DNA from 3 places in the Rahnella sp. PAMC25617 genome. Region 2 is predicted to be linked to each of the others. Evidence: riboswitches for the same ligand, from Rfam matches in the RefSeq annotation. Region 2 holds a riboswitch; each other region holds the start of a gene.

Evidence for each region. A riboswitch is a leader RNA that binds a small molecule or an ion and turns the genes downstream of it on or off. The one in region 2 is predicted to bind thiamine pyrophosphate.
Region 1: another riboswitch for thiamine pyrophosphate. It lies ahead of thiM (hydroxyethylthiazole kinase); the one in region 2 lies ahead of thiB (thiamine ABC transporter substrate binding subunit).
Region 3: another riboswitch for thiamine pyrophosphate. It lies ahead of thiC (phosphomethylpyrimidine synthase ThiC); the one in region 2 lies ahead of thiB (thiamine ABC transporter substrate binding subunit).

What each region holds. Positions count from the first base shown of each region.
Region 1 is NZ_JBOCUM010000003.1:351,730-362,276, forward strand. Features, by position in the region: gene ACM615_RS03805 (GntR family transcriptional regulator) at 1-551, shown strand, start outside; gene ACM615_RS03810 (hypothetical protein) at 607-792, opposite strand; gene ACM615_RS03815 (hypothetical protein) at 862-1,473, opposite strand; gene ACM615_RS03820 (hypothetical protein) at 1,715-2,563, shown strand; gene thiD (bifunctional hydroxymethylpyrimidine kinase/phosphomethylpyrimidine kinase) at 2,571-3,371, opposite strand; gene thiM (hydroxyethylthiazole kinase) at 3,368-4,177, opposite strand; TPP riboswitch at 4,212-4,310, opposite strand; gene ACM615_RS03835 (glycosyltransferase family 2 protein) at 4,597-5,586, shown strand; gene ACM615_RS03840 (class I SAM-dependent methyltransferase) at 5,618-6,256, shown strand; gene ACM615_RS03845 (hypothetical protein) at 6,241-7,137, shown strand; gene ACM615_RS03850 (ArnT family glycosyltransferase) at 7,134-8,906, shown strand; gene ACM615_RS03855 (GNAT family N-acetyltransferase) at 9,005-9,439, shown strand; gene ACM615_RS03860 (DUF3313 domain-containing protein) at 9,579-10,238, shown strand.
Region 2 is NZ_JBOCUM010000017.1:143,597-154,143, forward strand. Features, by position in the region: gene thiP (thiamine/thiamine pyrophosphate ABC transporter permease ThiP) at 1-1,279, opposite strand, end outside; gene thiB (thiamine ABC transporter substrate binding subunit) at 1,255-2,286, opposite strand; TPP riboswitch at 2,283-2,398, opposite strand; gene sgrR (HTH-type transcriptional regulator SgrR) at 2,439-4,100, opposite strand; gene sgrT (glucose uptake inhibitor SgrT) at 4,202-4,387, shown strand; gene ACM615_RS19820 (MFS transporter) at 4,645-5,808, shown strand; gene ACM615_RS19825 (hypothetical protein) at 6,031-6,723, shown strand; gene ACM615_RS19830 (hypothetical protein) at 6,783-7,469, shown strand; gene leuD (3-isopropylmalate dehydratase small subunit) at 7,567-8,169, opposite strand; gene leuC (3-isopropylmalate dehydratase large subunit) at 8,180-9,580, opposite strand; gene leuB (3-isopropylmalate dehydrogenase) at 9,582-10,547, opposite strand, start outside.
Region 3 is NZ_JBOCUM010000016.1:11,199-21,745, forward strand. Features, by position in the region: gene rpoC (DNA-directed RNA polymerase subunit beta') at 1-1,252, shown strand, start outside; gene thiH (2-iminoacetate synthase ThiH) at 1,484-2,662, opposite strand; gene ACM615_RS19160 (thiazole synthase) at 2,659-3,438, opposite strand; gene thiS (sulfur carrier protein ThiS) at 3,440-3,640, opposite strand; gene ACM615_RS19170 (HesA/MoeB/ThiF family protein) at 3,637-4,386, opposite strand; gene thiE (thiamine phosphate synthase) at 4,379-5,032, opposite strand; gene thiC (phosphomethylpyrimidine synthase ThiC) at 5,029-6,981, opposite strand; TPP riboswitch at 7,104-7,230, opposite strand; gene rsd (sigma D regulator) at 7,316-7,831, opposite strand; gene nudC (NAD(+) diphosphatase) at 7,930-8,715, shown strand; gene hemE (uroporphyrinogen decarboxylase) at 8,787-9,851, shown strand; gene nfi (deoxyribonuclease V) at 9,861-10,541, shown strand.

The DNA.
Region 1 (10,547 bases), on a different contig from region 2:
ATGTGTCCCGCCAGCCCGTTCGCGAAGCCTTTATCAAACTGGCCGAAGCCGGACTGGTACAAGTTTTGCCGCAGCGCGGTACCTATGTGATGAAAATTTCATCTAAACGTGTAGCGGACGGCCGTTTCATTCGTGAAGCCGTCGAAACTGCCGTGGTACGCCGTGCGGCAATGGTCGCGACAGACAAAGATCTGGCGCTGCTCGAACACAATCTCGAACGCCAAACTCTGGCAGCAAAAAGTCAGCAGACGCAGGAATTTTTACTTCTCGATGATGAATTCCACCGCACAATTGCGCAGGTCATAGATTGCAAACTGGCGTGGGAAACGGTCGAACACATTAAAGCGACGATGGATCGCGTGCGCTTTTTAACGCTGAGTAAGGTGTCACCTCCGGAAAGTCTGATTGCGCAGCATTACGCCATCTTTGAAGGGCTCAAAGCCCGTGACCCGGATGCCGCGGAAAAAGCCATCCGTATCCATCTGCAGGAAATGATTTCAACCATCACACCGATTGCCGAGCAAAACAGCGACTGGTTTGATGCCGAGTAAAATTTTACTTCCCGCGCTGTGAAATCAACACAACCGCGGGAGGCGATACTTCACTTCAGGGTAATTTACTGAAGTTGTTTGATGGATGGTAGTAAGCTTCCGGCGGACCAAAGACGTCGAGATCGTCTGCGTCTCCCTCTGGACGTATCTCATCGCAATATCTCAGAAATCCGACAATTTTCTCCACCATCTTCACCTGTCGTGGGGTCAAATGACGCATTTTTTCCATGTCCAATTCCATGTGCAACTCCTGATAAGTAAATTATATTGGTTATATATCCAGTATTATTAAAAATGATTAAATCAATTACTAACAATGTCGATTAACAAAATTAGCTTTCACATATTCATTCAACAAATAGTACGTAGACTCGCATTCCATCTTTCCAGCCACCTGAGTCATTGGTGCTTCATAGATATAAAAGCTCATAACAGCTTCGTTAACAATATCCTTGATAATGAATTTAGCACTCTCTTTTTTCAGAATTTTATTTTCATTAAGACTGTCGGCATAGATAACCATCATACTTAAACTATAACGTAGCATTTTTCCCATGAGAGGATGCCCTTTTGTCTTGCGAAAAAAATTTTCCAGCGAGTTTAACTCGAGAGGTCCGGTCACAGGCCGGCATGACTTTAGCAAGAACGCAGCCCGCTCCTGCTGAGGATTGTTGAGACAAAACACATAAGCCGTCTGTTCTAAACCGGATTCACGAGGTTTATTTTTTCTATACTGCTTAAATAACCATTGCCAGTTAAGCAGATTTTTCTCAGGTTGCAGTAAATTACGTCTCGCACGACGCTGCTGCCAGATAATATCACTCCGGCGAATACGCCTTATAATAAGCGGAACATTTAACTGAACAAAAGCCGCATTCATCGTCGATAATGTTTCGCAAATTATCTTTTCATGTAACGTCATATATCCTGCTTATTCCCGCGCATCAAAATAATGCCGAAAGAATAATCCCCACTCTGCAATTAACAATACTCCATGTTATTTTTGTCGAGACGCCTCGTAAAATTTCGTCCTTGCCCTCATTAATAACCGCCTCTGTGACACAGAAAGTTCACGACGAAGTGCAAATTTTGCGGGTTAGCCCTAAAATCTGTATGACAACTTAGTGTAAGCTGTAAACCACATCAACACCGTGGATACTCTTATGCCAGCTGCCGTCCCCCAGAATAAAAGCTATTACAGCGCCGATCAGTCACTTTCCCTCTCTCAACTCGATAACGAAAAAATCACGCAAATCGTGCAAGATCTGGATGTGGCTGAAAGTGAAAAAGAACATTACGTGATGGGCTGGATGGGCCAGAACAGCGTTGTGGTCGTCAGAAATTATCAGGATAAACGCGGCACGTCGAATGGCCTGGTGCTATCAAGTGGCAACCGTTACAAACTCACCGTCCAGGCTATTACCTTCCGCATCCCTAAATTTTTGTTGTGGGTGACCTTCCGTCGCAAGCCCCGCACAATGACCGTCATTGCCTATAACAAACTGGGCGAACAGGCGACCGGCCTGCAACAATTTATCCATGTGCAGGATCCTGAATTACGGGAAAGGCTGGAAAGTGACTGGCGCGAGCTGAATGATTATCTCGGCATGGCCTGCTGGCAAATGGACAACAACCGCCCGCTGTGGCGTCAGTTACATCAGGAAATCTCACCACAGGCTTTGTGGACACTGGCAGAATCATCGTGGTTCAGCGGTAAAAAACTACAAAAAGATGGCGAATTTGAAGGCTTGTGGTCGCACGAACAATTTATTGGCCGCCGCACCGGTGAGCACGCGGCATTACTGCTGTCATGGAAGGACGAAGAAAACGAGGATATCGCCAGCTATCTGTTTGAAAGGGTTTCAGCGAACAAAATCCGCATCATGCTGCGTCCGCGTAAAGAGGAGAAATTCTATCCGCTGAACCCGTTTGACGCCGTGCATCTGCAACAGGCTCTGACTAAATTTCATCAGGCTGAACAGGCGCTGAGCGAAACCCAGCGCCGCGCGTAATCTGCTGTTACCACCAGCGGTGGAAATGATGGACCGGGCCGATGCCGTGACCAACCTCCAGAGAATCGGCCTGCATCAGCGCCTGCTGCAAATATTCTTTGGCTTCGCGTACGGTATCGGCCCAGTTGTTATGCCGCGGTCGCAATGCTGCAAGCGCCGCAGATAACGTGCATCCTGTGCCATGGGTGTGACGGGTGTCCACACGCGGCGCGGTAAACCGCTCGCGTGAACCTGCCTCAAACAGCCAGTCAGGGCTTTCCTCATCACTCAGATGACCGCCTTTCATCAGCACCGCGCCACATCCCATCGCCAGTAACGCTTCTCCCTGCTCCCGCATTTCGGTTTCATTAGTCGCAGTCGCACACTCCAGCAACGCGGCGGCTTCCGGCAGATTTGGCGTAATAATGGATACCTGCGGGATCAGCAAACGGCGCACGGCATCCACGGCTTCCGGCAGTAGCAGCGGATCGCCACTTTTCGCCAGCATCACGGTATCCAGCACCACAAAAGGCGGCTGATAATGTCTGAGCCGCTCCGCAACCACGTCCACAATCTGACTGTTTGCCAGCATGCCGATTTTCGTGCTGTCGATACGAACGTCGCTCAGTACGGAATCCAGCTGCGCCGAAACAAACTCCGGCTCAATGTTATAAACTGACTGCACGCCGCGGGTATTCTGCGCCACCAGCGCGGTGATCACGCTGGTACCGTACGCACCCAGCGCCGAGAAGGCTTTTAAATCTGCCTGGATCCCCGCTCCGCCGCTCGGATCCGTGCCTGCAATCGTCAGTGCATTAATCCGTTTCATTGCCTCTCCTTCCCGTTCAGCCACTGCTCATCTATCAAATACAGATTATCGAGGAACTGAGGCGTGAAACTGCCCGGTCCGTTTACGGCTGCACAGGCACGTTCACCGGCACATGACATCACGCGACAGGCAGCGGCAACGTTATCCAGCCGGTCGCCCGGTAAAGCCACAAAGGCCGCCACCACGGCTGACAGGGCGCATCCGGTGCCAACAATGCGGGTCATCATCGTATGCCCGCCTGCTACGGACCGGCTGCGTTCGCCGTCAGTGACATAATCCGTTTCACCGGTGACAGCGACAATCGCGCCGGTGTTACGCGCCAGCTGTTGTGCGGCAGGTAAAGCTGACAGGGAGTCATCACCGCTGTCAACGCCACGGCCGGACGCGCTGAGTCCGCTGAGCGCAAGAATTTCGGACGCATTACCACGAATGGCAGCAGGTTTAAGCGTGATGAGTTCAAGGCAAAATTCGGTGCGCCAGCTCAGGCCACCGACAGCGACGGGATCCAGTACCCAGGGCTTTCCGGCCTGATGAGCCGCGTGAACAGCTGCCAGCATCGCATCGGCATGAAGACGGGTCAGCGTGCCGACATTCACCAGCAAAGCATCAGCAATGGCACTGAACTGCGCGGCTTCGGCGGGATCAACCACCATCGCAGGGGACGCCCCCAGCGCCAGCAGGACATTGGCAGTAAAAGATTGCACGACGTCGTTGGTCAGGCAGTGGACCAGCGGCGCAGAGAGGCGGAGTTGTTTCAGAGAAGTGGCGGCTGTAGAGCCGGGCAACAAGGTAGGTCGGGTATTCATAAGTCTCCCTACCGGCGCTAAAGAAGGCGGTATCAGGAGAGATACCTGACTTCCCTACGCTGGCATAATCCAGATCAGGTAATACGGGTAAAATCTCAGCCCTGCTTTACAGCGGGCACCCCGAGTCAAGGAAGCATTATTGGTGGCGAGGGTCAGAAGATCAATCAGGAAATGCGATAAAAGTCACTGCTATCGGAGATAACCCCGTTCCGCTGTTTGCCCCTGTCACAGGGGATACATCCATGATGACGTCTTCTCTCTTAGTGGTTTTTTAGATTAATATGACACTTCTGCTAGTCTGTACATGGTATTGACTGGCTTTAAACTGGCCATAAAATAGCCAGGAACTTTCCGATTTATCTAATTAATTACATTGAAGTTATTGATATTATAAGTTTGAATTAACAGAGGAATGCGGTGTGAAACTAATCATACAAATACCTTGCTTTAATGAAGGTGGTACGCTCGCAATTGCACTGAATGCTTTGCCCCGACATGTTGAAGGCTTCGATAGTGTTGAATGGCTTATCATTGATGATGGCAGTTTGGATGATACCGTTGAAGTGGCCAAAAAAAATGGTGTAGACCATATAATCAGTCATAAAACAAACAAAGGTTTGGCTTACGCTTTCATGACCGGGATTGATGCCTGTTTGAAACGTGGCGCCGACGTCATCGTCAACACTGATGCTGATAACCAATATAATGCAGATGATATTCCAAAGTTAGTTGCCCCCATTCTTGCTCAGCAGGCAGAATTCGTTGTCGGAGAAAGGCCAATTCAGGCGATTGAACATTTTTCTCCCCTAAAAAAATCACTACAAAAGCTGGGAAGTTGGGTTGTCCGGACAGCCAGTAAAACAAACATTCCTGACGCGCCAAGTGGTTTTCGTGCAATTAATCGCGAAACGGCTCAAAAACTCATCGTTTTCAGTGATTATACTTATACGCTTGAAACTATTATCCAGGCTGGGCAAAAAAATATATCGATTACTTCCGTACCTGTAAGAGTAAATGAAGACTTACGCCCTTCAAGACTGGTGAAAAGTACATTTTCATATATCAAAAGAAGCATAATAACAATCATAAGAATATTCGTTATCTATCGACCATTCAGATTTTTTGGAACAATTGGCCTGACGCTTTTTTCCATTGGATTTTTAATCGGCTTGCGTTTCCTATTCAAATACTTCACGGGAGATGGTGCTGGGAATATACAGTCTCTGATATTGGCATCCATCTTGTTGGGTATGGGATTCCAGACCATACTGATTGCATTTGTTGCAGACTTACTTTCTGCTAACAGGAAATTGCTTGAGGATTTGAGGTTTAAAACTGCACAATTGCATAACAGAGAACCTCAATTTTTTGATCGCAAAAATAATGACGTTGAAAAAGATAAATTATAAACAATAGAAAATTATTACAACAGGATAAATGATGGCCATAAAAATAGCAGGTGGAAAAACGGAAGATGGTATTGTTGTAGGTAATAATTACGATAAATATGCGTCTAAAAACCCAATAGTACGCTGGATGATGAAAGGATTTGAGAATTCTCTTTCGGGGCTTGTCGCCACCGTCGCCCCGAAGACGATCCATGAAGTGGGCTGTGGTGAAGGATATTGGGTTCTCAAGTGGAATAAAGAAGGAATTGATGCAAGGGGATGTGACTTTTCACAGCAAGTCATTAATATTGCAAAAGAAAACTCTACCGCGACAAATTTGCCTGCTTCATTATTCAAAACAAGAAGTATTTACGACCTCAACAAAGAGGAGGATTCAGCCGAACTGATTGTCTGCTGCGAGGTTCTTGAGCATCTGGAAGATCCTGAAGCAGGATTAAAGGCAATAAAAAAAGTCGCCGATGATTATGTGATATTGAGTGTTCCCAGAGAACCTCTGTGGCGTGTACTTAATCTTGCCCGCGGGAAATATATCAAAGATATGGGGAATACTCCTGGCCACTTACAACATTGGTCAAAAAAATCATTTATAGAACTAGTCGAAAAACACTTCATTATTGTTGAAGTGAAAAGCCCATTACCATGGACAATGATTTTATGTCGTCAGCGTTAAAATTTAATAAATCGACGATAAAGATTGCGCTTAATTGCGTGGGGAGTGGATTGGCAATAATTGGTGTCATTTTTGTCGTGGTGCGTTTGCATAGTTATTGGCAAAAAGCTCACATCCAATCTTTACCTCTTTCTTCGTGGATATTAATTGCGTTAATGGCAATATGTTATGGCATGATAAACTTGTTGCTGGCTGTTGCATGGAAAAACATTTTGCTTCATTTCGATATTTCAGTCAAAAAAAAATGGGCAATCAAAACCTATGGCATATCTCAACTGGCTAAATATATTCCCGGAAATATTTTTCACATAGCGGGAAGGCAAGCTATTGCTATGGCTTCAGGATATCCTTCAAAAGGTGTTCTAAAATCCAGCTTGTATGAATTAATATTGATAGCAATAGCGGGTGCCACCTCTATATTTTTAATTATTCCGATTGTATTTCCGTCCATACCACAAATAGTCGGAATAATAATCACCGCGTTAAGTATTATCACGACATTCACTGTAATAAAACTGCTTCTGAGTCGGGCGATGTCATATGCCTTCTTATTGCAATTGTTATTTCTTTCCATTTCATCAATAATATTCACCTTTATATTAACGGAAATTTCATTCAAAGATCGGATTCAATTCAGCTACTATGTTTATATATTTGGAGCTTACACCATTGCATGGCTTGCCGGACTGGTCACGCCGGGGGCTCCAGCAGGAGTAGGCATTAGAGAATTAGTTATCGTTTTCTGCCTGCAATCTATTATTCCGGAATCTGAATTATTGCTGGCTGTGGTATTAGGACGTTTCGTCACCGTTATCGGGGATGTCATCTTCTACTTTTATGCATTTACTCTGTCAAACGGCAAAAGGGATAAAAAATCATGAGCCTGTTACATATAAATAAAATTGCCATACTCATTCTGGTGATTTTTTTGATACTTTGCACAGGATACTATTTAAATTCAGGCTTGGGTTATTTTCCTGATGAAAACCCGCATCTCGGCTATGTTCTCGATGTTGCCAAACACGGCTTCCCTGATTATGCAAATGGGAAAACATACGATTCGATAAAACTGAACAGGCTCGAACACCCAGCGCTTTATTATATCATCGCGGGTGCAATAGATAAAATTGCCATTTTTCTCAACTCACCGCTTTATAAATCTTTACGTATTGTCAATTTCTTCATATCTTCACTTACGTTACTGTTTATCTACAAAAGCCTGAAGGCTTTTAGAGTAAATAATGAATCAGTTATTCTCTCAATGCTGGTTCTTATCAGCATACCGATGTTTGTCCTGCTGAGTGCCTCAATAAATAATGACCCTCTGATGATTTTTGGGTGTGCTCTGGTGTTCTATGGTCTTAGCCTGTATTATAATTGTGGTCCAACCAGAAAAACATTGCATTATATATTAGCGGGAGGGGTTATCGTTTCTCTGACAAAGGCCACAGGGGCTTTGTCTGTCGTTTGTATTCTTTTTATTTTCACCATTATTGAAAACAAAAAACTGCTCATAAAGTGCAGTCAGTTAAAACGTGTGGACTTTATCTACGTTCTCCTCTCAATGTTATGTGTTGCGGGGTATTATGGTTATATGCAATTCACGTATGGCAAATTTTTCCCGGCTCCTCAGGGAGATCCCAGCGATTGGTTCCATGCAGCTAATCCTGACGCACCACGCTATACAAAAATGGAGTATATCACTGCTTTTTACGAGTCAAACTTATATACCTTATTATCGCCATATGGACACAAACCATTCGATGACTGGGACATCAGACGACAAATCCTGGGTCTGACATTGTTCTTGTTGCCAATATTATCTTTAATCGTCATTTATAGAAAAATCAAAGAACGTTCAACACAATGGCGATTTATTGCTTTAAGCTGGATATCATTCTCATTGTTCATGCTTTTTTACTTCATTACTATACATAGGCTAAATGTTAAAACGGGATATCCCGGTGCTATGCAAGCACGATATTTCTTTGGTTTTCTCCCTGCCATGGTTATCATTTACGCCATAGCCATTCATAGTATAAAGAACAATTTTATAAAGCTAACCCTTGGTCTGTTAATATCTTGCACGACTTTATCTTCTTTTTACCCTGCATTTTATCCTTCAGTAATCAATATAACCCACCCTTATTTTGGACAAACTAATACCAATACAGTATTAGGTGAACTCACAAAAGATCACGCATTTGAGCAAAGTTTTATTGCCCAGTATAATTCGGTGGATAAGGTTGATCTGAATCTGGCTACGTACGCAAGAATCAACACTGGCATACTGTCACTGGAAATAACTGACAACTCAGGCAAAGTCATCGCAAAGCAAAACTTAAATATAAATAGAATCAACGACAATGCCTGGAATTCTTTTGATTTTAATTCAACACCTTTATTGAAAGGTTCTAAATATACACTCAGATTATCAGCACGGGACAGCACTCAGGGAAATGCGATTACCTGGTATGCCTATAAAAAATCCAATCCTTATACTATGTATAATGGAACAATATATGGCCCGGAAGAAATAAACAGTCAACATTCTAAAGAATGGCAAGCATTTATAGATGGGATGCCAACAGAGGCAACATTCTCATTTAAGATTTACGGGCCTCCCTGGCATAATCCGTTCAATAATTAACGGGTTATCTGTAATATTACGTCTTGTAATCGCATCTCCCATAAACATGAGATGCGATAGATAAATTTTTAAGCATTTGCTTTCAGGGAGAGTACGTTTTGCCATCACCCCTCAAAATCCGGCCTTATGAAGAAGCAGACCGCCCGTTTTTACGCACGTTGTATCTGGCCTCCCGAAAGCACACCTGGACATGGCTGGAGGATGATTTTCAGCTGGAAGATTTTGATCGTGCGGTTATCGGCGAAAAGATACTGGTCGCGGAACGTGACGGACATTTGCTGGGCTTCGCCTCGATTTTCACTCAGGAGGATTTCCTGCATAACCTGTTTGTTGATCCCAAATATCAGGGAACCGGCGCAGGTTCGGCGTTGCTTCGCGCGGCGCAAGAGACGTTTACCCGTCAGGGCTCTCTGAAATGTTTAGTAAAGAGTAAAAAATCAGTCGATTTTTACCTGTCAAAAGGCTGGAACATCATGGCTACAGGGGAAAGTCCAAAGGGCGAATACTATCTGTTTCATTCATCAAAAAAATAATTGAAGAAGAAATGATTACCTCACACAACCGTTTTTTTGCGATCCTGACGGATATCAATTTTTCTTTGTAGTTAACAGGTTAAATTCCGCAACAGTGCTATACATACTTGGTCTTCCTTAAAATATTTCGAGGGTACGAATGAAAAGAATAAAACTGATGCAGGTTGCTGCAGTCGCTGGCGTACTGTTTTTAGCCGGTTGTACCAACCACGTCACTCAAGCGGATAAATTCTCTGGTTTCCTGGGGGACTATTCCGGCCTTAAGGAAGTCAAAACTGCAGGTGGCAATCCGGTTCTTCGCTGGATTGACCCTTCGTTCAAAAAAGCCAACTACTCCTACATCAAATACGAACCGATTAAGTTCTATCCGGAGCCTCAGCCTACTGAGCAAATCAGCAAGGAAACCCTGCAGGGCGTTCTGGATTATGCTAACAGCCGTATGAAACCTGCGCTCGCTGAGCGTTTGCCTCTGACAGATCACGCGGGGCCGCGTACCTTGATCTTTAAAGGTGCAATCACCGGTGTGAATACTTCGGCTGAAGGTCTGCAATTCTATGAAGTGATCCCGGTTGCGCTGGTCATTGCCGGTACTGAAACCGCGACCGGCCACCGCACGCGTGATACCGAAGTGTATTTCGAAGGCGAGCTGATTGACTCAGCAACCGGTAAACCGGTAATTAAAGTCGTCCGTAAAGGCTTCGGAAAACAAGTTTCTAACGATACACAAAAAGTCACCGCGAACGATTTGAAAACCGTGGTTGATAGTTTGGCGAACGACACCAGGTTGTTTAACGAGTAATTTTCGTCACCGCATCACAATCAGGGCAGCCAGATGGCTGCCTTTTTTCATACTGAATCAGCAATAAACTCACGCAGCCACTGATGAATGGAAATCCGCGCTGGATGCCGTCAGCAAAATGGCGGTGATGTGATATTCCGGTACTGACACTGCAGCCGGACATTACACCGGGGATAAATGGGTTCCCGGCGCATCTGAAATAACGTTTTATGTTACCTGAACATTTATTAATGCAAGGGTATCTCCCCAGCATTCTGGCGTTATGTTTTTTGGAACAGGCCTCGTAACTATGAAAATATAACTATCACA
Region 2 (10,547 bases):
GGTTATCCAGCACTTTTAGCGCATAAGGCACCGCCATCAGCGCATTGGTCATGATCACCAGCGGCCACGGCGATTGCGGCAAACCTGTCGTATCGCCAAGCAGCAGGAAAAAGCCGGTTGCCAGCACAATGCCCGGCATCGCAAGGATCAGCATCCCGCTGAGATCCATCGCCTGCGCCCAGCCATTTCTCTGCCGTAATCGCAGTTCGCGACTGCTCCACAACAGCATCATAGTCAGCAGAACACACACTATTCCGCTGCCCAGCGCGATACGCACGGATGTCCATAATGCCAGCCACAGTGCAGGTTGTTGTAAAACACCGACTGCTGCACGGTTGATACCGTCGGTAATCACGGCGAGTAGCGGCGGCAGGATCAGCATTAACGCCAGGCCGATCAGCACGGCATCTGCGATGCGCCGCAGCCTGGAATCGTCCGGGTTACGCCAGCGCTGAGAATGCGTTTGTCCGACCGGCAACGCCTGACTGAGTTTCTGGCTGAGCAAGACCAGCGCCAGACAACAAAACAGCTGGATCAGCGCCAGCGTGGCCGCGCGGCTTAAATCGTAGTCGTAACTTAACGCCTGAAAAATCGCCAGTTCAATGGTGGTCGCCTGCGGACCGCCGCCCAGCGACAGCACCGTGGCGAAGCTGGCGAAGCACAACATAAAAATCAATGCAGCGGCGGGGAAAATCTGCCGACGAATGGCAGGCCATTCAACAAAGCGAAATTGCTGCCAGGCGTTCATCCCAAGCTGCGCAGCCAGCTGACGCTGTTCGACGGCGATATTCTCCAGCGCCTGCAATAAGAGTCGGGCTGCCAGTGGCAGATTGAAAAACACATGAGCCAGTAAAATGCCCTGTAAACCATAAGGCGAGAAACGGTAATCCACGCCCAGCCAGCCGCAAATCTGCGCCAGCCAGCCCTGTCGTCCGTAAACGCTGAGAATGCCGAAGACTGCCACCAAAACCGGTAATACCAGCGTCATCGCGCATAAACGTAGTAACAGCTGACGTCCGGGGAAGCGGCGGCGGAACAGCGCACGTGCCAGCAGAATGGCGGGCAGCACAGAACAGAGCGCCGAAAGCAGCGCCTGCCAGAAGGTAAAGCGGATCACATGCCAGAGATAAGGATCCTGCCACAGCGAGGCGCCGCTCATCTGTGGCGCATGACGCCACAGAGAGCCTAACGCCAGCATAGCCACCAGCAACATCAGCAGCGAGGCGATGGCGCCCGGCCACAACCAGCGCGGGATCAACGGCTGACGGCGTTCTGCCATGCCTGGATCCATTGTGAACGGTGAGTGGCGACATCCTGTGCGCTGTATTGCAGGGATTTAGCCGGGATCGTCAGCTGTTTAAAGGCGTCAGGCAGCGGGGTGTTGATCACCGGATACATCCAGTTGCCGGCCGGGATCACTTTCTGGAAATCTTCCGTAGTAACGAATTTCATGAACTCTTCAGCCAGTTTCGGTTGCTGGCTGTTCGCCAGCTGACCCGCCACTTCGACCTGCATATAATGGCCTTCGGTGAAATCTGCTGCCGCGTAGTTATCTTTCTTCTCTTCCACGATGTGGTAAGCCGGAGACGTGGTGTAGCTCAGCACCAGATCGCTTTCACCTTTGAGGAATAAACCGTAAGCCTCGCTCCAGCCTTTGGTGACGGTAACGGTTTTCTTCGCCAGTTTTTCCCACGCTTGCGGTGCTTTGTCGCCATAGACTTTTTGCATCCACAACATCAGGCCCAGACCCGGTGTACTGGTGCGCGGATCTTCGTAAATGACTTTCCATTTCTGGTCGCTGTTGATCAGCTCATCGAGGCTTTTTGGCGGGTTCTTCAGTTTGTTTTTGTCATAGACGAACGCGAAATAGCCGTAATCGTAAGGCACGAACGTGGTGTTGTCCCAGCCGCCTGGTACGGTCAGTCTGGCAGCGGTTTTCGGCGCTTTGGCAAATAATCCGGTTTGTTCAGCTGCCTGCAACAGGTTGTTATCCAGCCCGAGAACCACGTCGGCTTTGCTGTCTTTGCCTTCCATCCGCAGACGGTTAAGCAAAGAGACACCGTCTTCCAGCGCAACGTATTTCAGCTCGCAGCCGCATTGGGCTTCAAAGGCTTTTTTGATCGCCGGGCCCGGACCCCAGTCGGCAGAGAAAGAATCATAGGTATAAACCGTCAGGACAGGTTTTGCCGCGAAGACAGGTGCAGAAAGTAACAGCAGGCAGGACAATAATTTTTTCAACTTTGCGCTCCAAAAAAAATGAAAGGGCAAAGGATTTTGAGTAAGCATCACGCAGTCTCAAATCCCTCCGCCGGGGTTAACCGGATCAGGTTCGACGGGTATCAGGTCTCAGCCATATTTAAACTTGCTTTCACAAGTGCTGGCACCCCGTTGAGAACGGATGTCATTCTAGAGACTAACGGCGCGATGCGATAGTCCGATTAACTGTCCGGCGGCGCAAACCACGCGGATTTGAAGTCGAACCAGCCGAGGGTGTTCATACGCACGCCGCGCATACTGCGCTGCCCCTGCAACACCAGCCAGTGATGAAACAGAGGATGGATCTGATGGCTGACCGTTTGTTTCTGACTCCATTTGGCGATCGATAAATTCCCCGCATGCCACTGCGCGGCGTCATCTTCCATTTCTTCACTGAAGCAGTGTTTCGCCAGCGGTAATTCATAGAAATGCGCAAACAGTGAAAATTCCAGTGGCAGGGTAAAGTTGGCGCTGCCGAGCCACAGATCACTTTTGGCGTCACCGCGGTGCCAGACCGCGTAATCCACGACCTGAATAATCAGCTCAATGCCTTCGGACGCCAGCAGCGGCTGCAGCGCATTGCAGATCGCCTGATGCTCGGAATGCTCGCCGTAAAATGTCAGTGTCACCTGGGTCAGGTTTTGCGGTCTGGGCGGACGCGGTTGTGGCGCTTTATGGTGCCAGCGTGGCAGCAGGCCGTAAGCCGGCGACCAGTAGCGCTGATAAATCGGTTCGGCATTATTCAGTAAGGCGATGGGATTAAGTAAATCGCACAACCACTGACGGGTTTCCGCGGATTGTCCGACCGGCGAACGCTGGTCAAATAACAGGAAATAGCAGCCTTCTTCCAGGCGACTTTCCAGTTCGCTTTTGCCAGATTCATCGGCCTGTAGCTGTACACCGGAATGCACCAGTTCTTCACTCAGTTCCGGCAACACCCAGATATTTACTTCGTCAATCAGCGCCCGGAAGCCAAAATAATCATCAAAGGCGCGGATGCGCAGTTGGGTTTTCAGATTACGCACCACGGCGTAAGGGCCGGTACCGACCGGATGGCGGGCAAAATCGGGCAGCGACTGCCACTCCTGCGGGAGGATCATCGCGTGGATATTGCCGAACAGCCACGGCAGCCAGCGATCGGGTTCATTCAGGTGGATATCAATAACATTTGGCGTGGGCGTTGTGACTGATTTCAGATTACTGAACAGCGGATGCGTTTTCAGCCGGGTGAAGGTAGCAATGATATCCACCATCTCCAGTTCACGGCCGTGATGAAAATGAATGGCAGGGCGCAGATAAAAACGCCATTGCAACGGCGAAATTTCCTGCCAGTGATGGGCTAAATCGCCTTCGACTTCCCCTTTTTCCTCATTTATGCGTGTGAGGCCGCTGAAAATCTGCCGGGCAATATGGGTTTCAGAGCGGCGTAACATGGTGCCGGGCAGCAGATTAATCAGCGGACGGTAATACAACACACGCAGGATATGCTTACCCTGACGGAAACTGCGGCCGAGCTGGGAAAGCAGCATCTGGCGCACCAGGGTTTTGTCGCCGACCAGTTGTACCAGCTGATCAATACGATCCTGCTCCAGCAGCTCTTCGGCGCGCTGTTGCTGGAGTGCGAGGCCGGTATACAAAAATTTCAGCGTGGAACGTTTGCCGCGTCCGGCTTCTGCATCCCACGTCAGCCAGCCCTGTTCCTGCATGGTGCCGAGCAACGAGCGCATGTGTCTGCGTGAGCAACTCAGAACTTCCGACAGTGCCTGTAGCGTCGTTTCAGTGTCTTCACCGTGACAGCTTTGCCACAGGCGGATGAACTGTTGTTGCAAACGGGACGAGGGCATAAAAGAGGAGCTCCACGGGCAATTTTCATCAATTTATCTTTCCTCATATTACGCTGATACTGTTTCTCAACGAAAGCCTGTTTGAATCACCGGAGGTCAGCATGAAACGCAGTCTGAACGCCCGTTTCTATCAGCGTTATTTTGAAGCCATCAAAAAGAATGCCTCTAAAAATCATGCAGACTGGCTGTCCTGGGTTCCGGTGCAATACCGTCTGGATATTCTGTCCCGTCTCACGCAGTGGGATATGGAAACGCTGGACGACGAGCAATACCGCCGGCGACTGTGACTTCAGGTCTGACTAAATTCGATTTTCTGAGTAATGGTGTATTGTCACCAGCCAGTGAGGAAACTCACTGGTTTTTTTATTCTTATACCCTTCACATTTCGAGCCGCAGACGCGTTGACCGCTCTTACTCACCCGAATCACTGACCTGTGTCAGCTCATCGGGATTCGTGCCGCTTGCCGCCTTTCTGCAACTCGAACTGTTTTGGGTATACACTGTATATTGTGCTGTAAGACATTCATTTCTCAGGGACGACGTCATGCCAAAACCTCGTTTTAATCGTATTTATGTCACCTTTCTGGTGGTCTCCTTGCTGTGCGGCGTGGCGGGTGCATTACAGGCACCGACGCTGAGTCTGTTTCTGACTAACGAAGTGAAGGTCCGGCCACTGTGGGTGGGATTCTTTTATACCGTTAACGCCATCGCCGGGATCGCGATCAGCTTTCTGCTGGCTAACCGTTCCGATAACAAAGGCGACCGGCGGAAATTGCTGATGTTCTGCTGCCTGATGGCGCTGGGTAACAGCCTGGTATTTGCCTTTAGCCGCGATTATCTGGTGCTGATCACCGTCGGCGTATTGCTGGCGGCGATAGGCAATGCGTCGATGCCGCAGCTCTTTGCGCTGGCGCGTGAACATGCGGATCGCTCCGCCAGTGAAGTGGTGATGTTCAGTTCGATGATGCGTGCGATGCTCTCGCTGGCGTGGGTGCTGGGCCCGCCGCTCTCTTTTATGCTCGCGCTGAATTACGGCTTTACGCCGATGTACCTGAGTGCCGCCGCAGTGTTTGTCGGCAGCATATTAATGATCTTTTTCTTCCTGCCGTCAGTGCCGCGCCTTGAACAGCCGGTGGATGAAAAAGCGGTGCCGGTTAGCGCCTGGCGCAACAAAGATGTGCGGCTGTTGTTCTTTTCCTCCCTGCTGATGTGGACCTGCAATATCATGTATGTCATTGATATGCCGCTGTACATCACCAGTGATTTGGGTCTGCCGGAAGGGCTGGCGGGCTTGCTGATGGGAACCGCTGCCGGACTGGAGATTCCAGCGATGTTGCTGGCGGGTTATCTGGTCAAACGTACCGGCAAGCGCAAGCTGATGCTGTATGCCGTGGCGAGCGGTGTGATTTTCTATGCCGGACTGGTGGCGTTTCAGTTCAAAGCCGCGCTGATGATCCTGCAATTGTTCAACGCGATTTTCATCGGCATCGTCGCCGGGATCGGAATGTTATATTTTCAGGATCTGATGCCGGGAAGGGCGGGTTCAGCGACCACACTTTTCACCAACAGCATTTCTACCGGTGTAATTTGCGCGGGGTTGTTGCAGGGCTTTATCGTGGAAAACTTCGGCCACTATCCGGTCTACTGGGCGGCGACCGTGCTGGCGGTGGTGGCGCTCGGGCTGATGTATAAAGTCAAAGATGTGTGAATGACGTGGGGTTAAAGAGCGATTAATTCGCTCTTTAACCTATTCAACTGAATAATACATTTAGTTTTCCAAGCTTCTGCAATGACTTAGTTTTTATTAGTTATCTGGATTCTCCCTCAAGAATAAACATTCTTCTCCCCCTCTAATCCTCCTTACCGTCTGGATAATTAAAGGAGGGGGCTATATTATCGGCTTTCTAAAATACTGATAAAGGGGAAAAATATGATTCCGGTTGTACTTATAAGGAAAACATATAATTCATTTCTTGATGAGAAGAAATCTGAGGGCGTTTGTTTTGGTTTATGTCTGACCTGGCTTGGCGATATATTAAAAGAACGGCCAGCACAGAAAATGGGCAACTGGTTTCCAGGCTGGCTTTCCGGTTGGTTTTCCCCGCCACTGACAGCGGATAAGAAAGCCTTAATCCCCTCTGATACTGTGAAGCTAAGGCTATTACTGGAGCGGGCATACCGACGGCATGAGAGCTATCTGAAAAGCTGCAGGGAGAGTCAGCAGGATCCGAAACGTCAGACAGGACGCCATGAGGCCTTTGTTAATTATAAAAATTTCCGTCAGGCAGAAAAGGAAAAAATAACAGGGGTTCCCGGATTACAATATCGACTGATAGCACGTAATGATTTTATGTTGTTTAACGGGTTAAATCTTTCTGGTCATGCTCATCCTCTCACCGGGACGATCATTGCTTTCCGGTATTCTGAGATACCGGGCGAGGTCGGCTACCATTCCGTTGCAGCCTTTCGCTATAATGCCACGGAATGTTTTTTTCTCGATCCTAATTTAGGATTATTTAAAACATCCTCTTCTTATCCTATGAAGGATGTCACTCAATATATTAATAAGGTATACAAAGAGGCTGTGCCATTATTAGAATTTATAGTTTCCAGGGATAATTAAAAATAGCCTCTCATGGATATTGTATTTCGTTAGATGATAATGTTGGAGATGTTTTTAGTATGATTACGATTACTTCTATTGAAAAAAACTATGGTTCATTCACTGATGAACATAAATCGGAGGGTTATTGTTTTGGCTTTTGTCTTACCTGGTTAGGCGATATATTGAAAGACCGGTCTTCACAATATTCAGGGCGTTGGTTTTCAGGATGGTTTACACCCGTGAAATCTCCTGAAGAAAAAGCTTTATTGCCCACAGATTATGCAAGCCAGCGCCTGCTTTTTGACCGGGCACGCAGAAAGCAAGAAAATTCAGAAAGACGAGCTGACGAGGATAGTGCTCAAGGCTTCAGCCAGTTAGAGCATGAGGAAGTTACTGTAAATTATAAGAATAGACGTCAGCGTGAAAAAGAAATGATAACTGCCGTTCCCGGCTTAAAATATTCTTTGCATGAACGAAGTTCCTTTATGACAATGACCACGCTGAATACTCGCGAGAATAAGAATCCCTTATCCGGGATGATTATCAAGTTCCAGTTTACAGATGAGGGTGAAGAGGCATGCCATGCTGTCGCCGCCTTTCGTTACAATGAGTTTGAGTCTTTTTTCCTCGATCCAAACTATGGTCTGTTTAAAACGGTGTCAGCCTACCCGATGCTGGAAATAGCCGAATTTTTATCGAGTAAATACCACTATCCTCTTGCGCTAAGCGAAATAAGGGTGACAAAGAAGTTTACGACAGAGTGACTCTGTGAGGGAAGTTTGGCAGAGGTTCTGGTATGAGGTTAAGGCTGATTAAGAAAGCGGGACTGAGCCCGCCTTCTTAATCGCTAACTGACAATAATCACTGCATAAAGGCAGGCTGATTTTTCTCGTAGCTGGAAATGTTTGTTTCGTGCTGCAACGTCAGGCCGATGCTGTCCAGACCGTTGATCATGCAGTGACGGCGGAAGCTGTCGATGACGAACGGATAGGTTTTATCGCCTGCTTTCACGGTTTGCGCTTCCAGATCTACTTCGAACTGAATGCCTTCGTTGTTTTTTACCAGTTCAAACAACTCGTCGATTTCTGCTTCGCTCAGGGTGATCGGCAGCAACTGGTTGTTGAAAGAATTACCGTAGAAAATATCGGCAAAGCTTGGCGCGATCACCGCATGGAAGCCGTAATCAGTCAGCGCCCAGGGCGCATGTTCGCGGGAAGAACCGCAACCAAAGTTTTCGCGTGCCAGTAAAATGCTCGCGCCTTTGTAACGCGGCTTGTTCAGCACGAAATCAGGATTGGGCACCTGACCTGCATCGTCCAGAAAACGCCAGTCGTTAAACAGGTGCTGACCGAAACCGGTACGGGTCACTTTCTGCAAAAACTGTTTCGGAATAATGGCATCGGTATCGACGTTAGCTGCATCCAGCGGAACCACCAGACCGATGTGTTGGGTAAATTTAGCCATGGTGTTTTCCTCAGTTCAGTTCACGAATATCAGCGAAACGGCCGGTAACCGCCGCCGCCGCCGCCATTGCCGGGCTGACCAGATGCGTACGGCCCCCACGACCCTGACGGCCTTCGAAATTACGGTTACTGGTGGACGCGCAACGCTCGCCGGGTTCCAGACGGTCATTGTTCATCGCCAGACACATTGAGCAGCCTGGCAGACGCCATTCGAAACCCGCTTCAATAAAGATCTTATCCAGACCTTCTTCTTCCGCCTGCGCTTTTACCGGACCGGAGCCTGGTACCACAATCGCCTGTACGCCGCTCGCCACTTTACGGCCTTTGGCAATGGCTGCTGCCGCACGTAAATCTTCGATACGGGAGTTGGTGCAGGAACCGATAAACACTTTATCGATCGCCACATCGGTCAGTTTAATGCCCGGTTGCAGATCCATATACGCCAGCGCTTTTTCAGCAGAAGCACGTTCTACCGGATCAGCAAATGAGGCCGGATTCGGGATGGTCTGGTTTACCGCCATCACCTGACCCGGGTTAGTGCCCCAGGTGACCTGTGGTGCGATTTCAGATGCGTCCAGGGTGACAATGCTGTCAAACTTCGCACCGTCTTCCGTTTTCAGGGTCTTCCAGTACTCAACTGCCGCGTCCCAGTTCTGGTCTTTCGGCGCGAACTGACGGCCTTTCAGATAGGCAAACGTGGTTTCGTCCGGCGCAACCAGACCGGCTTTCGCACCCATTTCGATCGCCATGTTGCACAGGGTCATACGACCTTCCATGCTCAGCGCCTCAATGGCTTTACCGCAGAATTCTACAACGTGACCCGTACCGCCAGCGCTGCCGGTTTTACCGATGATCGCCAGAACGATATCTTTCGCCGTGATACCGACAGGTGCATCGCCAGTCACTTCGATTTTCATGGTTTTGGCGCGACCCTGTTTCAGGGTTTGCGTCGCCAGAACGTGTTCCACTTCTGATGTACCGATACCGAAGGCCAGCGAACCAAACGCACCGTGCGTGGCAGTATGGGAATCGCCACACACAATGGTCATGCCCGGCAAGGTCATGCCCTGCTCAGGACCGATAACATGAACGATGCCCTGATACGGATGGTTCAGGTCATACAACTGCACGCCGAATTCCGCACAGTTTTTAATTAATTCCTGCATCTGGATGCGCGCCATTTCGCCGCTTGCATTGATGTCTTTGGTTTGCGTGGACACGTTGTGGTCCATGGTCGCAAAGGTTTTACCCGGCTGGCGCACCTGACGACCCATCGCGCGCAGGCCGTCAAAAGCTTGCGGAGATGTCACTTCGTGAACCAGGTGGCGGTCGATGTATAACAATGGCGTTTCGTTTTGTGCTTCATAAACGACGTGCGCATCAAACAATTTCTGATACAGAGTTTTGGCCATGTTATGCCCCTTCTTTCACAAAGCGGGCAATGATATCGCCCATTTCACTGGTGCCCAGTGCCTGCTGACCGTTAGCTAAATCACCCGTACGGTGTCCGGCTTCCAGTGCTTTATTAACAGCCTGTTCGATGGCATTGGCCGCGTCATCCGCACCCAGGCTGTAGCGCAGTAACAGCGCGGCAGACAGGATTTGTGCAATCGGGTTAGCGATGTTTTTACCGGCGATATCCGGCGCTGAGCCACCCGCAGGCTCGAACAAACCAAATGCCTGCTCGTTCATGCTGGCAGAAGGCAACATGCCCATCGAGCCGGTGATCATCGCGCACTCGTCAGACAGGATGTCGCCGAACAGGTTGGAACACAGCAGCACGTCAAACTGTGACGGGTCTTTTATCAGCTGCATGGTCGCATTATCGATGTACATGTGGCTCAGGCTGACATCCGGATAATCTTTGGCGATTTCGTTAACCACTTCGCGCCACATAATGGAAGTCTGCAACACGTTCGCTTTATCGATGGAGGTCACTTTGCTGCGGCGTTTGCGCGCAGATTCAAAGGCAATACGGGCGATACGCTCAATCTCAAAGCGGTAATACACTTCGGTATCAAACGCTTTCTCATGCATACCCTGACCTTCGCGGCCTTTAGGCTGACCGAAGTAAATGCCACCCGTCAGTTCGCGCACACACAAGATATCGAAACCTTTTGCGGCGATGTCGGCACGCAGCGGGCAGAATTCTTCCAGACCCTGATACAGACGGGCAGGGCGCAGGTTGCTGAACAGTTTGAAATGTTTGCGCAGGGGCAATAATGCGCCACGCTCAGGCTGATCGTTTGGCGGCAAGTGTTCCCATTTCGGGCCACCAACGGAACCGAACAAAATTGCATCAGCTTGTTCGCAACCGGTAACGGTCGCTTCCGGCAACGGGCTGCCGTGTTTGTCGATGGCTGCGCCACCCACATCGTA
Region 3 (10,547 bases), on a different contig from region 2:
TACCAAAGAAAGCTATAAAGTGCCTTACGGTTCCGTGATGGGCAAAGGCGATGGCGCATCAGTTAACGGCGGCGAAACCGTTGCTAACTGGGATCCGCACACAATGCCAGTTATCAGTGAAGTGAGTGGTTTCATTCGCTTTGCCGATATGGTGGATACTCAGACCATCACACGCCAGACCGACGACCTGACCGGTTTGTCTTCTCTGGTGGTTCTGGACTCTGCAGAGCGTACCGGTAGCGGTAAAGACCTGCGTCCGGCACTGAAAATCGTTGACGCTAAAGGCGACGACGTATTGATCCCAGGTACTGATATGCCTGCTCAATACTTCCTGCCAGGTAAAGCGATTGTTCAGCTGGAAGATGGTACTCAGATCCACTCTGGTGACACCCTGGCGCGTATTCCTCAGGAATCCGGCGGTACCAAGGACATCACCGGTGGTCTGCCACGCGTTGCTGACCTGTTCGAAGCACGTCGTCCGAAAGAGCCTGCAATCCTTGCTGAAATCAGTGGGATCATCTCCTTCGGTAAAGAAACCAAAGGCAAACGTCGTCTGGTAATTTCTCCGTTGGATGGCAGCGATGCTTACGAAGAAATGATCCCTAAATGGCGTCAGCTGAACGTGTTCGAAGGCGAAGTTGTGGAACGTGGTGACGTCGTATCCGACGGCCCAGAGTCTCCGCATGACATCTTGCGTTTACGTGGTGTTCACGCGGTTACCCGCTACATCACCAACGAAGTGCAGGAAGTTTACCGTCTGCAAGGCGTTAAGATTAACGATAAGCACATCGAAGTTATCGTTCGTCAGATGTTGCGTAAAGGCACCATCGTTAGCGCTGGTGGCACTGACTTCCTGGAAGGCGAGCAGGCAGAAATGTCTCGCGTTAAAATCGCTAACCGTAAGCTGGAAGCTGAAGGCAAAATCACGGCAACATTTAGCCGTGACCTGCTCGGTATCACCAAAGCCTCTTTGGCGACCGAATCCTTCATCTCTGCTGCGTCGTTCCAGGAAACCACGCGCGTTCTTACCGAAGCGGCTGTTGCCGGTAAACGTGATGAACTGCGTGGCCTGAAAGAGAACGTTATCGTTGGCCGTCTGATCCCAGCCGGTACCGGTTACGCTTATCACCAGGATCGTGCACGCCGTAAAGCTCAGGGCGAAGTGCCAGTTGTACCGCAAGTCAGCGCGGATGAAGCAACGGCTAACCTGGCTGAATTGCTGAACGCAGGTTTCGGTAACAGCGACGATTAATCGTCTTCTGTCGAAACGCATAAAACCGCTCCTTCGGGAGCGGTTTTTTTTTGCCTGAAATCTGGGAATTGATAACGCTAAGAAAGAGGAGCCGAAACAGGGAACTGGACGACAACCTGTTCCGGCTATTTGGAAGCAGCGCCGGGATGAGTGGCGCCGGCCATCTGCGAATGTGCAGCGGCAAAAGCACAGTAATGCCCCCAGCCTGTTGGTGCGAGGGGCAAAATCATTTCATGGAATCTGCATTCCTGAGAGTTTACCGGTTTGCCATCCGCCGACATTTTCCTGCGAGACACGCCCCAAAAAACTGTCCCAGTCTTTCCACACCGGCTGAAGCCCGGCTTGCGTTAATGCTTGCGCAACGCGTTGTGGCGATCGGTTATCGTGCGGAGCAAATTGCTCAAGTTCCGGATGATCGTCAGCATAGCCGCCGGGCTGTGTTTTAGATCCGGCACTGACGGTGTTGATCGCCAGCGGAATGACGTGATCGCGGAAATAAGGTGATTCGCGTGTAGACAGTGAAAGCTCGACATCCGGTGCCAGCATTCTGAAAGCGCATATCAGCTGAACAAGCTGATTTTCTTCCAGCAATGACGCCGGTTCTATTCCACCGGCGCAAGGACGCAATCTCGGAAACGCCACCGAATAACGGCTTTGCCAGTAAGTTTGTTGCAGATACAGCAAATGCTCGGCCACCATATAACTGTCAGTCCGCCAGTTTCCTGAAAGTCCGAACAGTGCACCCAGCCCGATTTTATCAATTCCCGCTCGCCCGAGCCGGTCTGGTGTTTCCAGTCGCCAGAAGAAATCCTGTTTCTGGCCTCGCAGATGATGTAATGCATACGTCGGCGCGTGATAGGTTTCCTGATAAACCAGCACGCCATCCAGTCCCAGCGTTTTCAGCTCAGCATATTCTTCCTGTTGCAGCGGCTGAACTTCAATCATCAGCGAATCAAAATGGTTTCTGATCGCCGCGAAGTGAAGGCGAAAATAGTCCATGCCAACTTTCCCTTTGTGTTCGCCGGTGACCAGCAACAGATGTTTGAAGCCCAGCGCATTCAGCGCTTCGCATTCCCGCCCGATTTCATCCTTATCCAGCGTTTTACGTTTGATTTTATTGCTCATAGAAAAGCCGCAATAAGTACATTCGTTGGCGCAAAGATTGGATAAATACAGCGGTACGAAGAAATTCACCGTGTTGCCGAAGCGCTGGCGCGTAAGTTGTTGAGCCCGCTGCGCCATGGGTTCCAGATAAGGCAGCGCCGCCGGAGAAATTAACGCCATAAAATCCTCACGGTCGATTTTATTCCGGCTGAGCGCCCGTTCGACGTCACGTGTTGTTTTACTGTTGATACGCAGGGAAAGGTCATCCCAGTTCAGCGTTGACCAGACATCCGTAAAGCTGCTCATGACGTCGCCTGTGAGGTATTGAGAAAACCGGTCAGCGGGCTGGATGCACTGGCGTGTCGCTGTCTGCCGCCTAAACCACTTTGTCGGGCGATTACTCCAGCCTCTACTGCCAGCCGGAATGCGGTTGCCATCGCGACCGGATCGCCCGCGACGGCAATCGCGGTATTGACCAGTACGGCATCGGCACCCAGTTCCAGTGCTTCTGCGGCCTGGCTCGGTGCGCCAATACCGGCATCCACTATCACCGGAATACGCGCCTGTTCGATGATAATTTGCAGAAACTCGCGGGTTTGCAGCCCCTGGTTTGAACCGATCGGCGCACCCAGCGGCATGACCGCTGCGCAACCCGCTTCCTCCAGACGCTTACACAGCACCGGATCCGCGCTGCAATACGGCAGAACCACGAAGCCTTGTTTCACCAGAATCTCTGCGGCTTTCAACGTTTCAACGGCATCAGGCAGCAGATATTTTACATCCGGGTGAATTTCGAGTTTCACCCAGTTTGTTCCCAGCGCTTCTCTTGCCAGTTGCGCGGCAAACACCGCTTCTTCCGCCGTTTTGGCGCCTGAGGTATTCGGCAACAAACGTACACCTAGCTGTTGCAGGGGAGACAAAATGTCGTCTCCGCCGCGACGCAGATCGACACGTTTCATCGCCATGGTCACCAGCTGAGAGCCGGATGCTTCGAGAGCTCGTTGCATCAGCGCCGGACTGGCGAATTTTCCCGTACCTGTAAAAAGGTGCGATGTGAATGTGGTATCAGCAATTTTTAACATGTCAGCCTCCGGCTATCGCCTGAAAGAGCAAAATCTCATCACCATCTTCCAGCAAGTGAGCAGGCCAGTTATCACGGGGAATAATGACCTGATTAACTGCCAGCGCGCTGCCTGCAGGGTTTAACGCCAGTTCATCGAGCAGGGCAAGTAACGTGAGCGGTTGACTGAAGTGGTGAGATTCATCATTAACCAGAATGTTCACGCGTGGCCTCCGCAGACGGCACAGCTGGACGATCGCTTGAGTTGCAGCGAACGCCAGTTTTGTGTTTTTCCGTCGAACAGCCGCAGTTTGCCGCTCAGAACCGAAGGCAGACCCGCCAGAATTTTCAGTGCTTCGAGTGCCTGTAATGTGCCGATAGTGCCGACGACCGGTCCGAGTACGCCGGATGTGCGGCAGTTACGTTGCACGGTTTCCTGATCCGGATACAAACAGGCATAACAGCCGTGAGTGTAGGGCGCTTCAATCACCAGAAGCTGCCCACTGAATCCGACGGCACTGCCGCTGATTAACGTTTTACCGGCATCCACGCAGGCTTTATTGACCGCGTGTCGGGTTTCCATGTTGTCGCTGCAATCCAAAACGATATCAGCATCTGATATGGCACGGGTTAACGCTTCTCCCGACAGGCGCTCCGTGATCGCCACGGCTTCGCAAAGCGGATTCAGGCGCAGCAGCTCACGCTTTGCCAGAGCGGCTTTGGGCTGATCGAGATCCGCTGTGCGGTAGAGGATTTGCCGCTGAAGATTAGTGATGTGCAACTGATCGTCATCGGCCAGAATCAGCGTGCCGACGCCCGCAGCCGCCAGATACAGGGCTGCGGGAGAGCCGAGACCGCCAAGACCGACGATCAGCACTTTTGCCGCCTGTAACTTTTCCTGCGCCTGTGGGCCGAATTCTTCCAGCATCAGCTGGCGACTGTAACGCATAAATGCCGCGTCATTAAGCATCTTCCGGCACCTTGCTGGCGCATAAAGCCAGCAGTTCGGCGGTGGCGGCACGCCAGTCCGCTGCCTGTGTAATGGCGCTGACCACGGCAATGCTGCCGACGCCGCAATCGAGAACCGACGGCGCGCGTTCAATGCTGATCCCGCCGATAGCTACCGTCGGGAATCTTCCGTCGAGTTGCTTAATATGTCGGGAGAGTTCTTCCAGACCCTGCGGGGCTGACGGCATGTCCTTGGTCTGCGTCGGGAAGATATGTCCGAGTGCGATATATGAAGGATTCACGGCGACAGCGCGCGCCATCTCAGTATCGTCATGGGTGGAGACGCCCAGTCGTAAACCGGCCTGACGGATTGCCTCAAGATCGGCAGTATCCAGATCTTCCTGACCCAGATGCACGCCATAAGCCTGATGTTTTACCGCCAGACGCCAGTAATCGTTGATGAATAACCTCGCCTGATATTTTTTCCCTAGTGCGATGGCCTCGATAATTGCTGGCTCAACTTCTTCATCGGGTAAATCTTTTACACGCAGTTGCAGCGTTTTAACCCCTGCTTCCAGCAGGCGGGCGATCCATTCCACCGTATCAACGACCGGATATAAACCGAGGTGAAAAGGAACGGCAGGAAAGGGCTGAGCGGACTGATTCATTTGTTGATCTCCGTGGCAGGGTGATAAAGCTCGCTGCCGCGTGAACGGAATTCGGCCGACATTTGCGCCATGCCGGATGCAACGAGTTCTATTGGCTGGGCTTTGGCTTCCAGCGCGGCGGCGTAATCGCGAACTTCCTGAGTGATTTTCATTGAGCAGAATTTCGGGCCGCACATCGAGCAGAAGTGAGCAACTTTGCCGGATTCCTGCGGCAGCGTTTCATCGTGGTAAGCACGCGCAGTGGCCGGATCCAGAGCCAGATTGAACTGGTCTTCCCAGCGGAATTCAAAACGCGCTTTGGACATGGCGTTATCGCGGATTTGCGCACCCGGATGACCTTTGGCCAAATCGGCGGCATGTGCTGCGATTTTGTAGGTAATCAAACCCTGCTTAACGTCTTCTTTGTTCGGCAGGCCGAGATGCTCTTTTGGCGTGACATAACACAGCATGGCGCAGCCAAACCATCCAATCATCGCCGCACCAATACCGGAGGTGAAGTGGTCGTAACCCGGCGCGATATCGGTGGTCAGCGGGCCGAGGGTATAGAACGGCGCTTCGTGACAGTGCTCGAGTTCTTCGGTCATATTGCGGCGGATCATCTGCATCGGCACATGCCCGGGACCTTCGATCATCACCTGCACATCGTATTCCCAGGCAATTTTGGTCAGTTCGCCCAGCGTGCGTAATTCAGCGAATTGTGCTTCGTCATTGGCATCCTGAATTGAGCCCGGACGTAAGCCGTCGCCCAATGAAAGGGAGACATCGTAGGCAGCGCAGATTTCGCAAATTTCACGAAAATGCTCGAACAGGAAGCTTTCGCGATGATGTGAAAGACACCATTTCGCCATGATTGAACCACCACGCGACACAATGCCGGTCAGACGTTTGGCCGTCATCGGTACGTAACGCAGCAAGACACCGGCATGAATGGTGAAGTAATCGACGCCTTGCTCGGCCTGTTCCAGCAAGGTATCGCGGAACATGTCCCAGTTCAGGTCTTCGGCCACGCCGTTCACTTTTTCCAGCGCCTGATAAATCGGCACCGTGCCGATCGGCACCGGGCTGTTGCGCAGGATCCATTCGCGGGTTTCATGAATATAACGGCCGGTGGAGAGATCCATCACGGTGTCCGCGCCCCAGCGCGTTGACCACACCAGCTTCTCGACTTCTTCTTCTATGGATGATGTCACCGCTGAGTTGCCGATATTAGCGTTCACTTTCACCAGGAAATTACGCCCGATGATCATCGGCTCTGATTCAGGATGGTTGATGTTGGCAGGAATAATCGCACGCCCGGCGGCGACTTCCTGACGCACAAACTCTGCGGTGATATTGGCAGGCAAATGCGCGCCAAAGCTTTCACCGGGGTGTTGCTGGCGCAAAATCTCGCCACGGATCCGCTCGCGGCCCATGTTTTCGCGAATGGCGATGAACTCCATTTCCGGGGTAATCGTGCCTTTGCGTGCGTAATGCAGCTGCGTAACATTTTTGCCAGGCATGGCTTTTCGCGGACGCGGCAGATGTTCGAAGCGCAGATGATCCAGCCCTTCGTCCGCCAGCCGTTGCTGGGTAAAGCCGGAGCTGACCTGTGGGAGTTCCTCCGTGTCCGCACGCTCTTTTATCCAGCGGGCACGTAATTTTTCCAGACCGGTATGCACGTCGATAACTGCCGACGGATCCCCGTAAGATCCGGCGGTGTCATAAACAGGGATGGCTTCGTTTTCTTCGAACTGCGGATTATCTTTGCCACCGCCGACCAGTGTCGGGCTGAGTTGGATTTCACGCATCGGCACGCGAATATCTTTGCGGTCACCTTCAAGATAAATACGGCGGGAGTTGGGGAAGGCTTCGCCCTGCAGACTGTCGATAAACGACTGAGCCTGCGCGCGTTGTTCACGGCGATTAGACGCTTTCTTTTCGGAAATAACGGGTTTCTGTGTACTCGACATAGCAAATTCCTCGCAAAAAAACGTGATGGAAAATTGCTTGTCTGGAGGTTTACGGCAGGAGTAAAAATGGGCGGTGCAGCTCAGGCGGCCTGATGCAGGCGAATGCCAGAGTGAGCTGAACGCATAACATTACTCTTGTTCCCTTCGCGGGTACTAACCCGATCAGGTTCCGCGGATCCCGAATTAACGGTCTCAGCCTGGCGTAATCTTCGCGAGAAAATTATGCGCTAGGCACTCCGACAAGAAGCCTCAATATAGGAGGCGTTTTTTGAAACTACAACTAAAACTACAATTAAAACTACAAACAGGTGCAGAGTTTTAATGTGACAAAGCGTTAAGCCGGTCTGGCGAGATGTTCTTCATTTGCAGGTGGTTTTTCTTCATGATTGCTGCGGTCAAATGCCAGAATAATCAATTGATCTTCCAGCTGAAAACGCGCATCCAACGCTTCACCTACATCGGATAATGCATAATGAAATGCGAAAGCATTGTCATCATCAATATCATTTTCAGTGTAACTATCATGGAAAGCCATGATAGCTTCAGTGTTCAGCTCCAGTGCAGGGTATATTTTCGCAGCCTGCAATTTTATCGGACTGTTCGCACCTTCGACTTCATCAATGATCCGCTGATACAGATGGAAATGACCGGCTGAAAGATAGTCCACCAGGTTATGGCAAAAGTTATCCAGCGCTTTTTCGTTGAGAGGGGTATGTTTTTCTTTATTGGGTTTCAGGCCGACCAAAGTGCAGTACGAAACCAGCAGCTCTTTGCGCGCGTGCAGCCATTGATCCACTAACTCATTACTGCCACCAACGCGTTGGGTCAGTCTTTCCAGACGATTTAGCATGGTTGACTCCGTGAGCGATAAAAAAGTAACTAAAAGTTACTAATATGTGAATATCTTACTCAGATTGTCAGTCCCGACGAGGTTATGCAACAACAATTATGGAATTACAGATTACTGAGCAACATAACGGCTGGTGGGTTATCAGCCAGGAAGGCAAGCTGTGGCTGCCTGAGGGCGAACTGCCGTTTGGCAGCGCCGCACAATATTCTCTGACCGGTAAAACGGCGCGTCAGATTGGCGAATGGCAGGGTGAACCTGTCTGGCTGGTCCGTCAGACAATGCCAAATCATATGGTTTCCGCCCGTCAGCTGCTGGATCAAGATCGCGGATTATTCCAGCTGGTCGGGCGCGGTGTGCAGCTGTCAGAGTTTTATCGTTCTCATAAGTTCTGCGGATACTGCGGGCATGAAATGCACGTCAGTAAGACCGAGTGGGCCGCACTTTGCGGGAATTGTCGCGAACGCTATTACCCGCAGATTGCACCCTGCATCATTGTAGCAATCCGCAAAGGTGATGAGATTTTGCTGGCGCAGCACGTCCGTCATCGTAATGGCATTCACACGGTTCTGGCTGGATTTGTTGAAGTCGGTGAAACACTGGAAGAAACCGTGGCTCGCGAGGTCATGGAAGAAAGTAATATCCGCGTGAAGAATGTCCGTTACGTCAGTTCCCAACCGTGGCCGTTCCCCAATTCGCTGATGATGGCATTTATGGCGGATTACGACAGCGGCGATATTAAACACGACCCGAAAGAGCTGCTTAACGCTGACTGGTACCGCTTTGACCAGCTGCCACAGCTGCCACCGCCTGGCACGATTGCCCGTCGTCTGATTGAAGACACAGTTGCGCAGTGCCGCGCAGAAAGCGAAGACGACGAGGTCTAGCGTCAGTTTTGCGTGATAGAATGCCGTCATATGATTGTCGTGCGGCCCGAATATTGAAGGAAAGAGCAAGAATGAATGAGTTGAAAAACGACCGTTACCTGCGTGCTTTGTTACGTCAGCCAGTGGACATTACACCGGTGTGGATGATGCGTCAGGCTGGCCGTTATTTGCCGGAGTACAAAGAAACCCGCGCTGAAGCCGGCGATTTTATGTCGCTGTGTAAGAATGCCGAACTGGCTTGTGAGGTGACTTTACAGCCGCTTCGTCGCTATCCGCTGGATGCAGCGATCCTGTTCTCCGACATCCTGACCATTCCTGATGCGATGGGGCTGGGGCTGTATTTCGAAGCCGGTGAAGGCCCGCGTTTTTCTTCGCCACTGACCAATCGTGCTGATGTCGAAAAGCTGCCGGTTCCGGATCCTGAAATGGAGCTGGGCTATGTGATGAACGCCGTGCGTACCATCCGTAAAAACCTGAAAGGTGAAGTGCCGCTTATTGGTTTCTCCGGTAGCCCGTGGACTCTGGCGACGTATATGATTGAAGGCGGTAGCAGCAAAGCCTTTACCAAAATCAAAAAAATGATGTACGCCGATCCGTCTACCTTGCACCTGTTGCTGGATAAAGTGGCCGACAGCGTCATTCTTTACCTTAATGCTCAGATTAAAGCGGGCGCGCAGTCGGTGATGATTTTTGACACCTGGGGCGGCGTACTGACACCTCGCGATTACCGCGAGTTCTCCCTTAACTACATGCACAAAATCGTCGATGGCCTGATCCGTGAAAACGAAGGCCGCCGTGTGCCGGTGACCTTGTTTACCAAAGGCGGAGGCCAGTGGCTGGAAGCGATGGCGGCAACGGGTTGTGACGCGCTGGGTCTGGACTGGACCACCGATATTGCTGAAGCGCGCCGTCGGGTTGGCGACAAAGTGGCGATTCAGGGCAACATGGATCCTTCCATGCTTTACGCCTCACCGGTGCGGATTGAGCAGGAAGTGGAAACCATTCTGGCTGGTTTCGGCAAAGGTAATGGCCATGTGTTTAATCTTGGCCACGGTATCCACCAGGACGTTCCGCCAGAAAATGCCGGCGCTTTTGTGGAAGCGGTACACAGCTTGTCCCGCCAGTATCACGAGTAACATGGCGTTATGATCGACACGCGCGCGTTACGTGAAGAGCAACGGATCCTTGCAGATCAGATTGAACTGCAGGATCCGCCTGAATTCACCACACCGTCGTTGATCGCCGGTGTGGATGTCGGGTTTGAGCAGGGCGGTGAAGTCACCCGCGCGGCGGTCGCTGTTCTGAGTTATCCAACTTTGGAGCTGGTCGAATATCAGATAGCCCGCATTCCGACCGTCATGCCCTACATTCCTGGTTTCCTTTCTTTCCGTGAGCTTCCCGCACTTTTACAAGCCTGGCAGCAAATCTCATCGCACCCTGATCTGGTTCTGGTTGACGGGCAGGGGATCGCGCATCCGCGGCGCCTCGGTGTCGCCAGTCATTTTGGCCTGATGATTGACGTGCCGACCATTGGTGTGGCGAAAAGCCGTTTATGCGGGCAGTTCCTGCCGTTAGGTGAAGCGCTACACAGCAGACAGGGGCTGTATGAAGGCGATGAACAGATTGGCTGGGTGTGGCGAAGCAAGCTACGCTGTAATCCATTGTTCATCTCGCCTGGTAATCGGATCAGCATGGACTCCTCTCTTTATTGGGTGGAACAATGCATGCGGCATTATCGGCTGCCGGAACCGACCCGTTGGGCTGATGCCGTGGCATCAAACCGGGCGTCGTTTCAACGCTGGCAACGCTTGAGTGATGATCTTTAGGAATCA